DNA from 4 places in the Marinomonas sp. HM11-D genome. Region 1 is predicted to be linked to each of the others. Evidence: predicted binding sites of a transcription regulator. Region 1 holds the regulator's gene; each other region holds the start of a gene.
What was found. Region 1 encodes FliA, which starts transcription of late flagellar genes. Its sites were predicted from a motif close to CTAAAGTTNNNNNNNNNNCNGCCGATA; they were not measured.
Positions count from the first base shown of each region.

Region 2: ACOSVP_RS00570 (flagellin N-terminal helical domain-containing protein) is a predicted target of FliA. The motif match lies at 1,436-1,462, and genes of this name have one in related genera.
Region 3: flgK (flagellar hook-associated protein FlgK) is a predicted target of FliA. The motif match lies at 1,881-1,907, and genes of this name have one in related genera.
Region 4: flgM (flagellar biosynthesis anti-sigma factor FlgM) is a predicted target of FliA. The motif match lies at 1,752-1,778, and genes of this name have one in related genera.

Region 1 covers NZ_JBMMKT010000001.1:306,172-309,312, reverse strand. Annotated here, with positions in the region: gene ACOSVP_RS01440 (protein phosphatase CheZ) at 1-733, opposite strand, end outside; gene ACOSVP_RS01435 (chemotaxis response regulator CheY) at 743-1,123, opposite strand; gene ACOSVP_RS01430 (RNA polymerase sigma factor FliA) at 1,181-1,900, opposite strand; gene flhF (flagellar biosynthesis GTPase FlhF) at 2,023-3,141, opposite strand, start outside.
Region 2 covers NZ_JBMMKT010000001.1:126,376-129,516, reverse strand. Annotated here, with positions in the region: gene ACOSVP_RS00575 (flagellar protein FlaG) at 12-419, opposite strand; gene ACOSVP_RS00570 (flagellin N-terminal helical domain-containing protein) at 498-1,325, opposite strand; gene ACOSVP_RS00565 (flagellin domain-containing protein) at 1,745-2,587, opposite strand; gene ACOSVP_RS00560 (hypothetical protein) at 2,999-3,141, shown strand, end outside.
Region 3 covers NZ_JBMMKT010000001.1:119,262-122,402, reverse strand. Annotated here, with positions in the region: gene flgK (flagellar hook-associated protein FlgK) at 1-1,835, opposite strand, end outside; gene flgJ (flagellar assembly peptidoglycan hydrolase FlgJ) at 1,969-2,928, opposite strand; gene ACOSVP_RS00530 (flagellar basal body P-ring protein FlgI) at 2,941-3,141, opposite strand, start outside.
Region 4 covers NZ_JBMMKT010000001.1:108,045-111,185, forward strand. Annotated here, with positions in the region: partial or broken gene ACOSVP_RS00455 (PAS domain-containing protein) at 1-143, shown strand, start outside; gene ACOSVP_RS00460 (methyl-accepting chemotaxis protein) at 177-674, shown strand; tRNA gene ACOSVP_RS00465 (tRNA-Arg) at 739-814, opposite strand; gene ACOSVP_RS00470 (flagella synthesis protein FlgN) at 909-1,385, opposite strand; gene flgM (flagellar biosynthesis anti-sigma factor FlgM) at 1,405-1,716, opposite strand; gene flgA (flagellar basal body P-ring formation chaperone FlgA) at 1,826-2,515, opposite strand; gene ACOSVP_RS00485 (chemotaxis protein CheV) at 2,642-3,141, shown strand, end outside.

The DNA.
Region 1 (3,141 bases):
TATCATTCTTATTAATCGCTGGCCCATGGCCTCGATCGTCATCACGTTCCTTGTTCTCTGACTCATGCTCGATACCAGAGATGCTATCAACTCGACCGGCAACAGAAACAAGGTGCACTAAACGCTCTTCTACATCGCGTATTAGCTCGTTAACACGTGTAATCACTTGTCCAGTTAGGTCTTGATAGCCTTGCTCTAACAAAATAGTATTTAAATTGTTATGCAAGGTTGTCGCGCTTTCATCCGTGTACTTCAAAAACGCATCAATTCGTTTGTACAAATCGCGAAATTCTTGTGGTGTTAAATCACGCTGAATCAGACGATTCCAATCTTTATGAAGTTCTCGAGCTTGATTTTGCAACTCACTGGCAACCGGCACACTACTATCCACCATATCCATGGTTTTGTTAGCAGCAGAGCTGGTCATCTCAATAACATAATTCAAGCGATCTGAAGCATCTGTGATTCGAGAGCCGGCTTCGGCATCAGAAACGCCGCTTTTCACCATCATGTCTACCGAGTCGATTTGAAAATCTCGAATGGCATCATGCAAGCTACGAGTTAAACAACCAACTTCGTTATAAAAACTTTTATGGCGAGCCTCGCTTAATTCTTGGATAACCTTGATTGCTCCACTAAAGTCACCGACTTCAATTTTATTGAGCAAATCAACCGCACCATCTTTTACGACGGTCTCGAATTCCCCAAGTTTTGACTCGTTTTCACTAGACATTTCCAGCCCCTATTTTGCGGAATCGATACGTTCGAAAATCTTTTCGATTTTTTCCTTCAAGGCCACTGCAGTAAAAGGTTTCACAACATAACCGTTCACGCCCGCTTGAGCCGCAGCAATGATCTGATCACGTTTGGCTTCAGCAGTAACCATTAAAACAGGAATAGTTTTCAGTTTTTCGTCAGCTCGAACAGCTCGAAGCAACTCAATACCTGTCATACCAGGCATGTTCCAGTCCGTCACAAGAAAATCAATTGTGCCTGTTTGCAGAATAGGTAGCGCAGTCGTTCCATCATCTGCCTCGACTGTATTGGTAAATCCCAAATCCCTCAGTAGATTTTTGATGATACGTCTCATCGTTGAGAAATCATCAACAATCAGGATTTTCATATTTTTATCCAATGCAACCTCCACAACCCTTAGGTAAAGTCATTTCTATCATATTCATTAATCTTGCCAGCCACTCAGCCTTGAACGCAAACGCATCGCAGCTTGACTATGTATTTGGCTAACTCGTGATTCACTGACGCCCAAAACGGCACCAATTTCTTTTAAATTCAATTCGTCATTGTAATACAAAGACAACACCAGCTTTTCACGTTCTGGTAAACGGTCGATCTCTTGTGCTAGTTGGGATTGGAAGCCCGCTTCAGCCACTAACTGATCAGGCTGACTGCTTTCGCCCTCAACCTTTATATCCAATTCATGGCTACCCGTCTCACTATCCAACATTTCTTCATAGCTAAACAACTGAGTAGACATAGAGGAATGCAGGATTTCATGATATTCGTCAATACTAATACCCATATGGGCAGCAACTTCAATATCCGTTGCCTCACGACCACTGATGGATTCTACTTCTCGAATGGCACTACTTACCGCTCGGCTATTACGTCGAACTGAGCGAGGCGCCCAATCACTCTTACGCACTTCGTCCATCATGGCGCCACGAATACGAATACCAGCATAGGTCTCGAATGAGGCACCTTTAGTCGATTCGAAGCGTTTGTAGGCTTCAATAAGGCCCATCATCCCTGCTTGTATTAGGTCATCGATATCCACACTGCTTGGCAATCGAGCCAGCAAATGATAGGCGATTTTTTTAACCAGAAAATCATATTTCTGTACCATCGCATCTATCGATAACGTCGCCTTCTTTGTATACATGCTACATCCATCTTTGCGTTGTTATACGCTAAAACTGTAAAACTGTTATCTGAAGTACATTTGCTATCAATGTACTATACAGTCCTCAGAATTTCTCTGCCAAATAACGTAATTTTACGAAACTAACTTCCGTACTTAAGAGCTCCATATAATTGACCGAACTGTTCAGCAGTATAAACCGCTCGGCTAATCAGGTTGTGGGCCCTAGCAGGTTCTATATCATCGGGAATTCTCTGGCCGTCTGCCACATACATAACAGGCAGACCTTCTTCTATCACCACACTGATAGCTTCACCTAACGAGGCAGACTCATCTAGCTTACTTAAAACGCAGCCATCAAGCTGAATTTGAGAATAAACATCCACCACTGTTTTTAAAACTTGTCGTTGGCTGGTGCAAGGTAAAACCAACAGTTTCTTGAGGTAACCCCGTGCACGCTTCATCATAGCAAGCTGACGCTCAAGGTTGCGGTCGCGAGGATTCATCCCAGCCGTATCCACCAAAATCAGCGAATAGTCCGAATACTTATCTAACACTTCATTCAGGTCAGTGTACTCATTGACCACTTCGACTGGTACATTGAGAATGCGACCAAAGGTTCTAAGTTGCTCATGCGCGGCGATACGGTAGGTATCCGTGGTAATCAAAACAACACTTTGTGAGCCATATTTCAACACATACTGTGCGGCAATTTTACCAATCGTTGTCGTTTTACCAACGCCTGTTGGCCCCATAAATGCGATGCAGCCACTGAAGGCTTCGCTAGAAGAACGGATGGGGATACTATCAGCTAAATGTGACAAAGCTTTTTTCCAATCTTCCTCTCGTCCTGTTAAAGAAAGATCTGAAACGATTTTATCAATCACGCGATCCGATAAACCTAGCGTTTTTAGTTGCTCATGGAGTCGTTGATCTAATGTCTGACGTTTTACGGCATTCGCTTGAGCCGCGGCTTGGTGTTTATCTTCTTGGCTTTGTTCGAGCAGTCGTCGCACCTGCTCAAGCTCTTTCTCCATCGCTCGAAGCTTCTCTTCATCTGGAGACGGCCGTACCTGAACATGAGGTCTGATAGAGAGATCTTCTTGAATGGCAGGTTCAGACTCAACGTAACGATTTGGCGGAGCAACAGGGGCTTCTTCAAATACCTCGTACGCTTCCCCTTTTGGTTTAGATTTGGGCGAAGCGGCATTACCACTTAAGTTACGCGCTTGTTGAATGCGTTCTTGATAGGAAGCACTTGG
Region 2 (3,141 bases), 180 kb from region 1:
TAACAATCAATTTAAACTCGGCTGTCTACAATAAGACCTGTAGCCATACCCAATTCACTTTGTAATTCTTCAATTCTCGCCGCCAAACGGCGCACTTCTTCGGTAGGAATCTCACGAATCACATCTTCATTCTCAGAATCTAACACCGTAATGACTGGCTTTCCACTGGAGTCATCAACAGAGAATCTTAACTGCCGGTTTTTAGATTCAACCATAGCGTTAATATCTTCCACAGCCTTCTGTAACACCGCTGGGCTATCCTCTACAGAAGCTGACTCTTCTTTTTCAGCTGTTTGCTCTGATTCAGAATTTGAGTTGGTGCCCTTTAATTGTTGAGTCACTACACTAGCAGATGAAGCCAATACACTTCCATCAAATGCTAAAGGCATAGACTTATTTTCAATACTATTTAAAGACATACCCTCCCCCTTCATAAAAATGAAGCTAACAGAGCTAAACCACTCTTGAGTTTAGCTCATATTAGCTTGGGATATCGCTTAGCCTAGCAAAGATAGCGCTGTTTGTGGACGCTGGTTCGCCTGACTTAGGATAGAAGTACTGGCTTGCTGAAGAATCTGGTTACGAGTTAATTCTGCAGTTTCTGTCGCAAAGTCAGTATCCTTGATACGTGAACGCGCAGCAGTCACGTTTTCAACAATATTACTTAAGTTACGAATAGTAGAACTAAAGCGGTTTTGAACCGCACCTAGGTCTGCACGTTTACCATCTACAGCAGTAATTGCAGCATCAATCGTTGCTAACGCACCCGATGCACCACCCACTGTAGAGATATCAACAGCGCCAACACCTAAGCCAGAAGCACCGAAACCACCACCAGTTCGTGAAAGGTTTACACTAATATTTTGGTTAGCATTAGCACCTACAAGGAATTTTGCAGAGTAACCGCCTGTTAGAAGGTTCACGCCACCAAACTGAGTATCAGTCGAAATACGACTCATTTCCGCTATAAGTGCAGTCACTTCTTTCTGTAACGCTGCTCGGTCCGCACTTGAGTTGATACCGTTTTGAGATTGCACCGCCAATTGGCGGATACGGTGTAGCGCAGTTGTTGTTTCTTGTAACGCACCTTCCGCTACCTGAGCAACAGAGATACCATCGTTCGCGTTACGAATACCCTGATTCAAACCTTGAATCTGAGATGTCATACGGTTACTGATTTGCAAGCCCGCTGCGTCATCTTTCGCACTGTTAATACGAAAACCTGAAGACAAACGCTCAAATGAAGTGCTCAAGCTGTTACCAGAGCTCAATAACTGACGTTGTGCATTCAATGATGAAACGTTTGTATTTACATATAAAGCCATAACGACCTCCTAATGGGCATCTGACTGCCCAGCCTTAATAACCACCTAGGTGGGAGATATGGAACCCCACCTCTAGAGTTCCAAATCCTTTACATCTTACCTAATCAGCTTATCGGGTCACTTAAGGCAAACTTTAGCCTTTTTTTTTATTTTTTTTTCACGTTATGGCAAATAATTGCCAAGCCCATCTTTAAACAACAATATTATTGATACTTTTCAATAACTTAACCATTTGGCACGCATTATGCAATTTATCAGTAACTGGGACTACCTCCCCCAGTCGCTCCGTAAAAAGAGCAAAAAAAAGCCAAGCATTAAGCTTGGCTAATATAGTTAGAATGAGAAACTCTAATTATCCCCGTTGGTGGCTGGATGCCAAATCTTACCTCGACCTCCTAATCCACCCCAACGGGTTATTTTTAACCTCCCAACAACGACAACGCTGCTTGAGGACGTTGGTTCGCTTGCGCGAGAATAGTATTACTAGCCTGCTGTAGAATCTGGTTACGAGTCAATTCCGCAGTTTCAGTTGCAAAATCTGTGTCTTGAATTCGCGAGCGTGCCGCAGTTACGTTTTCCACAATGTTACTTAAGTTGCGGATAGTTGAGCTAAAACGGTTCTGCACCGCACCTAAATCAGCTCGTTTACTATCCACTGCAGTAATAGCTGCATCAATGGCAGCTAACGCACCAGACGCCCCCGTCTCAGTAGAAATATCTACAGTAGAAACACCTAGACCCGAAGCACCAAAGCTTGGGCCTGCAAGCCCTGTAGGACTAGAAATATTAACACTGATAGTTTGTCCGGCATTCGCCCCCACTAAGAACTTAGCAGAATAACCACCTGACAACAGGTTCACGCCACCAAATTGTGTAGTAGTTGCAATACGACTCATCTCAGCGATCAAAGCAGTCACTTCTTTCTGCAATGCCGCACGGTCCGCACTTGAGTTAATACCGTTTTGCGACTGAACCGCTAATTGACGAATACGGTGTAATGCGTTTGTAGACTCCTGCAAAGCACCTTCTGCTACCTGAGCAACAGAGATACCGTCATTTGCGTTACGAATGCCTTGGTTCAGACCTTGGATCTGAGAAGTCATACGGTTACTGATCTGCAGACCTGCCGCATCATCTTTTGCACTGTTGATGCGGAAACCAGAAGATAAACGCTCAAAAGAAGTTGTTAAAGCATTACCTGAACCCATCAATTGACGTTGAGCGTTTAAAGAAGAAACGTTTGTATTTACATATAGAGCCATGATTATATCTCCACTCAATTCTAACTTATTCGGTGATACATATTGTTTGTATCTCTTATGATTTAGTTATCGTCATAGGATGTTTTTACTTTAGGAATTTCTTCAATTTTTTTTCTGGAGGCGTAAGATTTAGCAAAAAGACAATATAGGCATCACATCCCAATGAAAGAGCTCAAGCTACAAACCATCTGGCAGCAGTCTGAACACAATGCATTCACAGACTTAGTGCATTTTCAAGGAGCATGGTGGTGTACCTTTAGAGAAGCCTCTACCCACACATCCCCAAACGGCACATTAAGAGTCCTTAAAAGTAACGACGGCTCTAATTGGATGAATATGGGAAGCATCAGCACTAAAGATGCAGACTTAAGAGATCCCAAATTAAGCGTCCGCTCAGATGAGGAGCTTATCTTGATTGGGACCGCCTTCTTTACTAAAGCTAATCCTCAGTATCGTCAGACCTATGCTTGGACAAAGACCAGCGATGGCAACTGGTCCGCTTCGATTCCAATCGCAGAACAAGACCATTGGCTATGGCGTATAACCTGGCACAA
Region 3 (3,141 bases), 190 kb from region 1:
GCAGCAATAGACTGATTCATTACTACTTCGCTGGCACTAGAGTTAGTTTTCAACGAGGCAGTTAAGCTACCCACTTCCGTTACCAAGGAGGTAAATGCCGAAGAATATGAACGGACACCCCCTACCGTGGCTTTATTCTGTAAATCAGCTAGTTTCAGGCCATTATAGTTATCCGACTCCCCATTCTTGTTGTAAGCAATGGAAAAACTATCGCCCAGCTCAGGCTGACCATCCAAACTTACATCAAATCCAGCACTCGCAGCTAAACCAAATTGCTCTAAAATATTTCTGTAATCTGTAATGGTAGCAGGTGTATTAATAGGCACACCTGAACCGCTACCATCAAAAATCTCAACCTCTCCATTTGCGTTAATACTAATACTGTGCGGTGCATTCACATCCAATGCTTTATTTGCTGTAAAGGCACTTGTACTTGTATCAGTCACGCTTGAGATTGAAATCGCCACATCCGACAAATTTGATGAGCTACTTGATACCGCAATCGGAGCAGCCATTGCAAAATCATCACCAGAACGTGCACTCAACCTTAAAGTCGATGCAGCATCCTTAGTGGGAATAAATTGAAAACGATCGCCAGTGGTATAGTCTGCCAAACCGTTAAACGAGATATCAACACCGTAACCAGGCACTGAAATAAGCTCTCCTGTATAAGGAGATGGTACAATATCAACTGTATCTGATTCATTGGTAATGCGACCATCCAGATCATAAGTCACGAGTTGAAATTGGTTGGCTGAGGTCATAACCAACTCATAGGTGTTGGTCAGAACATCACTTGAAGCCCCTGGCGTGATACTGACAGAGATATTTGCATTAGGGTTACCATTACTTGAATTGGGTACGGACTTGATAGTGTCAGTGGCAAACAAATTAATGCCTAGATTTTGATTGACATCCAAACCCAGCTTATTTTGCTCGTTCATCGTATCCGCTAATACCAGTGCCTGCTGACCTAACATACGCTCTGCCGTGGCCACAAACTCGTTACGGAAGGCAATCAAACCGCCCATAGAGCCGCCCAACGCATCCGTCGGGATATTCACTTCATAGCGGCCAAAGCTCAACTCAATGCCTAACTCACCATCTGGGTTCTTAGGATTTGTGGTTAACGCCAGTTGATTGTTATTGCTTTGTAAAACAAGTGGCTGACCTGATGCTAGATTCACCGTCATTAACTTGTGATCATCGTATTTCACTTTAACATCAAGGTAAGCTGACAAATCCTTTACCAGCTGCTCTTGCTGATCACGAAGCTCATTCGCGGAGCTTTTTGTAGTCGATTCAAGCTTAAAGATCTGCTCATTTAGCGATGCAATCTGACTGGTGATGTTATTAATGGACTCAATATTATTGCTAATCTCATCACTCGCTAATTCTCGCTGGTCAGAGACATAACCCGCCAACTCGTTATATTGAGCAGCCAGTTCTTGAAAAGTTGAATAGGCATGAGCACGCGCCGCACTGTCTGTAGGATCGCTATTAACCGTTTGCAATGAGCCGAAAGCCGAATCCAAGTAATTACTAATGGACACACTTTCATCCCCCATGACCGTATCAAACGACGTCATCATAGAATGATAGCTTTCGTAGAAGTTGTGCTTTGAAGTGTCGCTCCAGACTTGCTGGTTAACGTATTGATTAATGATACGACTGGTATCTTGGACCAATACACCGCCACCAGAGCGACTCACCGTCGCAGTTGTCTGACGGCTGTAGCCTTCCGTATCAACGTTTGCCGTGTTTTGACCAGTCGTCGTAATACGTGCAGTACTCGACTGCAACCCCGACAAACCAATGGAATAAAGACTAGCCATGCGATTAACCTCTCAGATACCAAAACGCAAATGCGTATAACTCTATATCGTCAGCTGATGCAATTACTTTACCAAAAAGAAGGATTTCTCATATTGAATTTAAGAGAAATGATAAGGGCTTTTTAACACCTTGTTATAGAAGGGTTTTAAACCATTTACTAGATAGGATATTAGCGATCTTATCGGCGTAATTAGGATCCGTTGCATAGCCACCTTTTTGCAGATAAGCGGCAAACATTGCCGCATCATCGCCGGCTTGCAAGGCATTTTGATACCGTTCACTGGCTTTTAAAAAGTCTGCGTAGTCATCGAAGCTTTGCTCAAAGGAGTCGTAAGCGCGAAACGCAGCCTTTTCCTGCTGTGCGACGCCATCACGAAACTCCAAGGTATTCAATAAAGTGCGATCGCCTGACCAGCGCTGGTCCGCCTTAATGCCGAACAAGTTATAGCTCGGTGAGCCGTCATTTTTAGCCATGGGATACTTGCCCCAACCTGTTTCTAAGGCCGCTTGGGCAAGAATAGCCTTTGGATCCACTCCTAGCTTTTCTCCGGCTTTTTGAGCATGGGGCCACAAAGTTTCAACGAAGCTATCTGGCGTATCAAAGGCTACGTCTTTTACTGAAACAGATGCTTTATCGCTAATACGTTGAGCACTTTCGGTAAGATCTTGAGCTGCCTTTTTAGCGACATTTCGTACTTGAGCCATATCCAATACAGAAAGACGTCGCAGAAAATCCTGCTCAGAGGTACCACTATCATCACTGTTAGAAGCAAAAGATGATCCCATCCCCTTGCCTTGCAATTGACGAACAAGGGACTCAGCTAAACCAATGCCGCCCGCATTTGAAAGTGACTGAGCAAGCTGGGTATCCATCATTTCCGTGTATTGCTTTGTCTGAGTGCTATCAAACAAGCCGCCACCAATATTCTCATTAGCCTGACGCATATTTTTAAACATCATGTTAATGAAGATGGCTTCAAACTCTTGCGCCACTTTCTTGAGCGCTACATCAGGATCTTGCTGGGCTTGGCGTTTCAAATCCGCCAACGAATTAAAGTCAGCAAAAAAAGCATTGTTATCAATTCGACTCATAATTCCTCCAGCTTAGATCACCACAAGATCAGCGTTCAACGCGCCCGCTTGCTTTAAGCCTTCTAAAATCGCCATGACATCACCAGGCGCCGCGCCAACCTGATTCACCGCGCGCACGATATCATTTAGCGAAGCACCTTGAGTAAAGACAAACATATGACCACTTTCGTCATCGGTTGTAATTTCTTGACGAGGAGCCAATTCTTGCCCTGC
Region 4 (3,141 bases), 200 kb from region 1:
TGTCAAGCGGGCAATTATCGAAAGGGCGCTATAAGCGCTATGACAGCCAGGGCAATGTAATATGGCTGCAGGCGACCTATAACCCGATTTTAGATGAAGATGGCAAGGTGCTTCAGGTCGTGAAGTTTGCTTCCGATATTACTGAAAGGGTGTCTATCGCCATGAATGCAGTAGATATGGCCGCAGCGACATCAGAGCAAACCAGCCAAATTACTACCAATGCGGTACAGGTATTGAGTGAAGCGGTGGATACATCACACACCATTGCGGAGCAAGTAAGTCATGCAACGTCTGTAGGTAATCAGCTAATGGAGCAGTTTAAAAATATTGCCGATATTGTGGTGACCATTCGTTCTATTGCAGATCAGACCAATTTACTTGCCTTGAATGCAGCCATTGAAGCTGCACGAGCGGGTGATGCTGGGCGTGGTTTTTCTGTTGTCGCCGATGAGGTGCGTAAACTGGCCAGTAGTACTTCAGTTGCGACCGCTGAAATTTCCAAAGTGGTTGAGCTTAACCATCAATTGATTAAGCAGATTGATACGTCGTTGACGTCTGTTTCAGGCATTGCCTTACATGGCCAAGAAAGTATCAATAATGTGTCGTTAGGTTTGGAAGAAGTAAAACGTGGCGTGGAACAATTCGTGAGTATGGTAGAAGCTATGCGCCCATAACTACCTAATGAATCTATTTCCCAAATGCAACAAAGCCGCTTCGAGAGCGGCTTTGTTGTGTCTATGGCGTCTCCACCAGGACTCGAACCTGGAATCGCCGCTTAGGAGGCAGCAGGTATATCCCGTTTACCTATGGAGACACGATAGATGGAGTATATCAATTCGAGCCTTGGATACCAAGTTAATGCGTCGCTAGCTCACTGTTTTGTAAAGCTTTATTGGAAACGGAAAGGTTCAGGCTCTACCAATGGTATGTTTACTACTAATTGGGCGAGTGCCACCAGAGGCGGTATAGACTTTATTCTTGCGGTTATGGCCCTGCAGCATTTCAAACATGTCTTTATTGCGTTTCTGCAGTGTGCCTAGGATCTGTGCGTTGGTGTTGTTTTCCCGTTTGCAGCGGTCTAACAAGCCATTGCATTCATTGATGAGGTCTTTCAGCTCGTCCATGCCGTCTTGGCTGTCGAGCCATTTTAGGAAATCTGCGTCAGACGGTTTTTTAGGATTGAGAATGCCAAATTTGATTAGCATGCTTTGACGTTTCTCATTGGCGGCATCGATATTGTCGAGCAATACCTTTTTTTCGGAGGCAAGTTGAAGGATGTCGTCAGGTGTTGCGGTTGCTAAGGCTGAGCGCTCTCGAAGAAGAACCTCGGACAACTGTTCAAGGTTCTCTTTGATCTGAGTAAAGAGGGGGGCAAGCGGGATCATAATGAGAGCGAGTGTTTACTTAGCTAAACAACTCGTCCATTGCCATCATATTGCTAGCAAGCTTTTCGGTATCTATCTTGTATTCGCCTGCGGCAATTGCTTGTTTGATTTTTTCTACTTTATCCATGTCCACACTCGCTTCAGAGCCAGAGCCTTTGACTTGTAGAGACTGAGCCACACTGCTTAGTTGCACAGTGTCCTCAGAAAGACCTTCTTTACTGCTAACGCCTGTGTTAGACGACGTAGTATTCGTTTCGTCATTCTTAACACGATCGTTTTTAGTCGATGAGAGAGTTGGTTGTGTACCAACGCCCGAAATGTTCATTGCCATGGTGCTTGCCTCCAGAATTAGTCCGCTAACTCAGTTATCGGTCGCGCGCGTTGAAACTTTAGAAATTATTTTCAACTATTTTTAACTGAAGATAGCAAGTCGCTATTAGTCAGTAGTTTACTAAAACCTCACCATCACTGACAACTTTTCCGTACACAATTCGACCAGAACTGACGTTTTGAACGCGAATCTGTTGGCCTTTCACGCCATCTTCTAGTGCTACGCCATTCATTCTTACCACAATGCTGTTGCTTTGTGCTGTGATCAGTACGTTACTGCCTTTCTTAATCAGGTCTGGTAGCTCGGTGACTTGGTCGGTAATAAAGTTATTGATACGAATGTTGCGTGAAGCAACCAGCCCGTAAGGAGGGTTAGCGCTGGTGTATAAGTGACCTCTTAAAGTCGCCAGATCAATCTCGCCGATGTCGGTATTTTGCTCGCTAATGCGCTCGCCACGAGAGATTGGTGCAATGGCTTTTATGCCTTCTATTAAAATACTTTGTTCAACGGGTACATAAGACTTCCATACCGGATCTTCGCAACTGATGGCATAGGTAGTGCGGTTAACGGCTTCGGGGCGCTGGTTATCAATGGCAATAGGCTGATTGCAATCGGGCAAGTAATCTAGTGCGACTTTATTTTGAACGGCTATGTTGATTCGAGCATTGGGATAAATGCTTTGTAATCGTTTGTATTCAACTTGTTGAATAAATTGTTCTATTTGAGTTTCTAATTGTGACGCACTACTCCAACTGCAAAGAAAAAAGAGTAATATGGTCAGAAGCTTGACGCGACCCATTGTAAATCTCCAAGGATGTCGACTTGGGTTAGTAAAAACAACGGAATCACTCTATCATTTGATGAGGGATTTTCATAATAATAGGGTTTCCCCTGTTATATAGAGCGCAGATTTTAGGAGGCTTTTATGGCCGGAGTTCTCGAGAGCGTAAACCAGCGAACCCAACTCGTCGGAGAAAACCGTCTTGAATTATTGCTGTTTCGCTTAAACGGTAAGCAAATCTATGGCATCAACGTTTTCAAAGTGAAGGAAGTGTTGCAATGCCCTAAGCTTACTAGCATGCCACACAGCAGTCCTGTAGTTCGCGGCGTGGCACATATTCGTGGTGGCACGATTCCGATTCTAGACTTGGGTCTAGCAACAGGGGCTAGCCCAATTGAAAATATCCAACATTGCTTCGTGATCATTACTGAGTACAACCGCCGCATTCAAGGTTTCTTGGTGCGTGGTGTGGAACGTATTGTAAACATGAACTGGAGTGATATTCAGCCGCCACCAAAAGGTTTGTCGAATGACAACTACCTGACCGCTGTCTGTCAGGTGGATAAGGAAATGGTTGAGATCATTGATGTTGAGCAGATTCTGTCTGAAGTGGCACCAATGCGTCAGAATATCTCGGCAGGCAT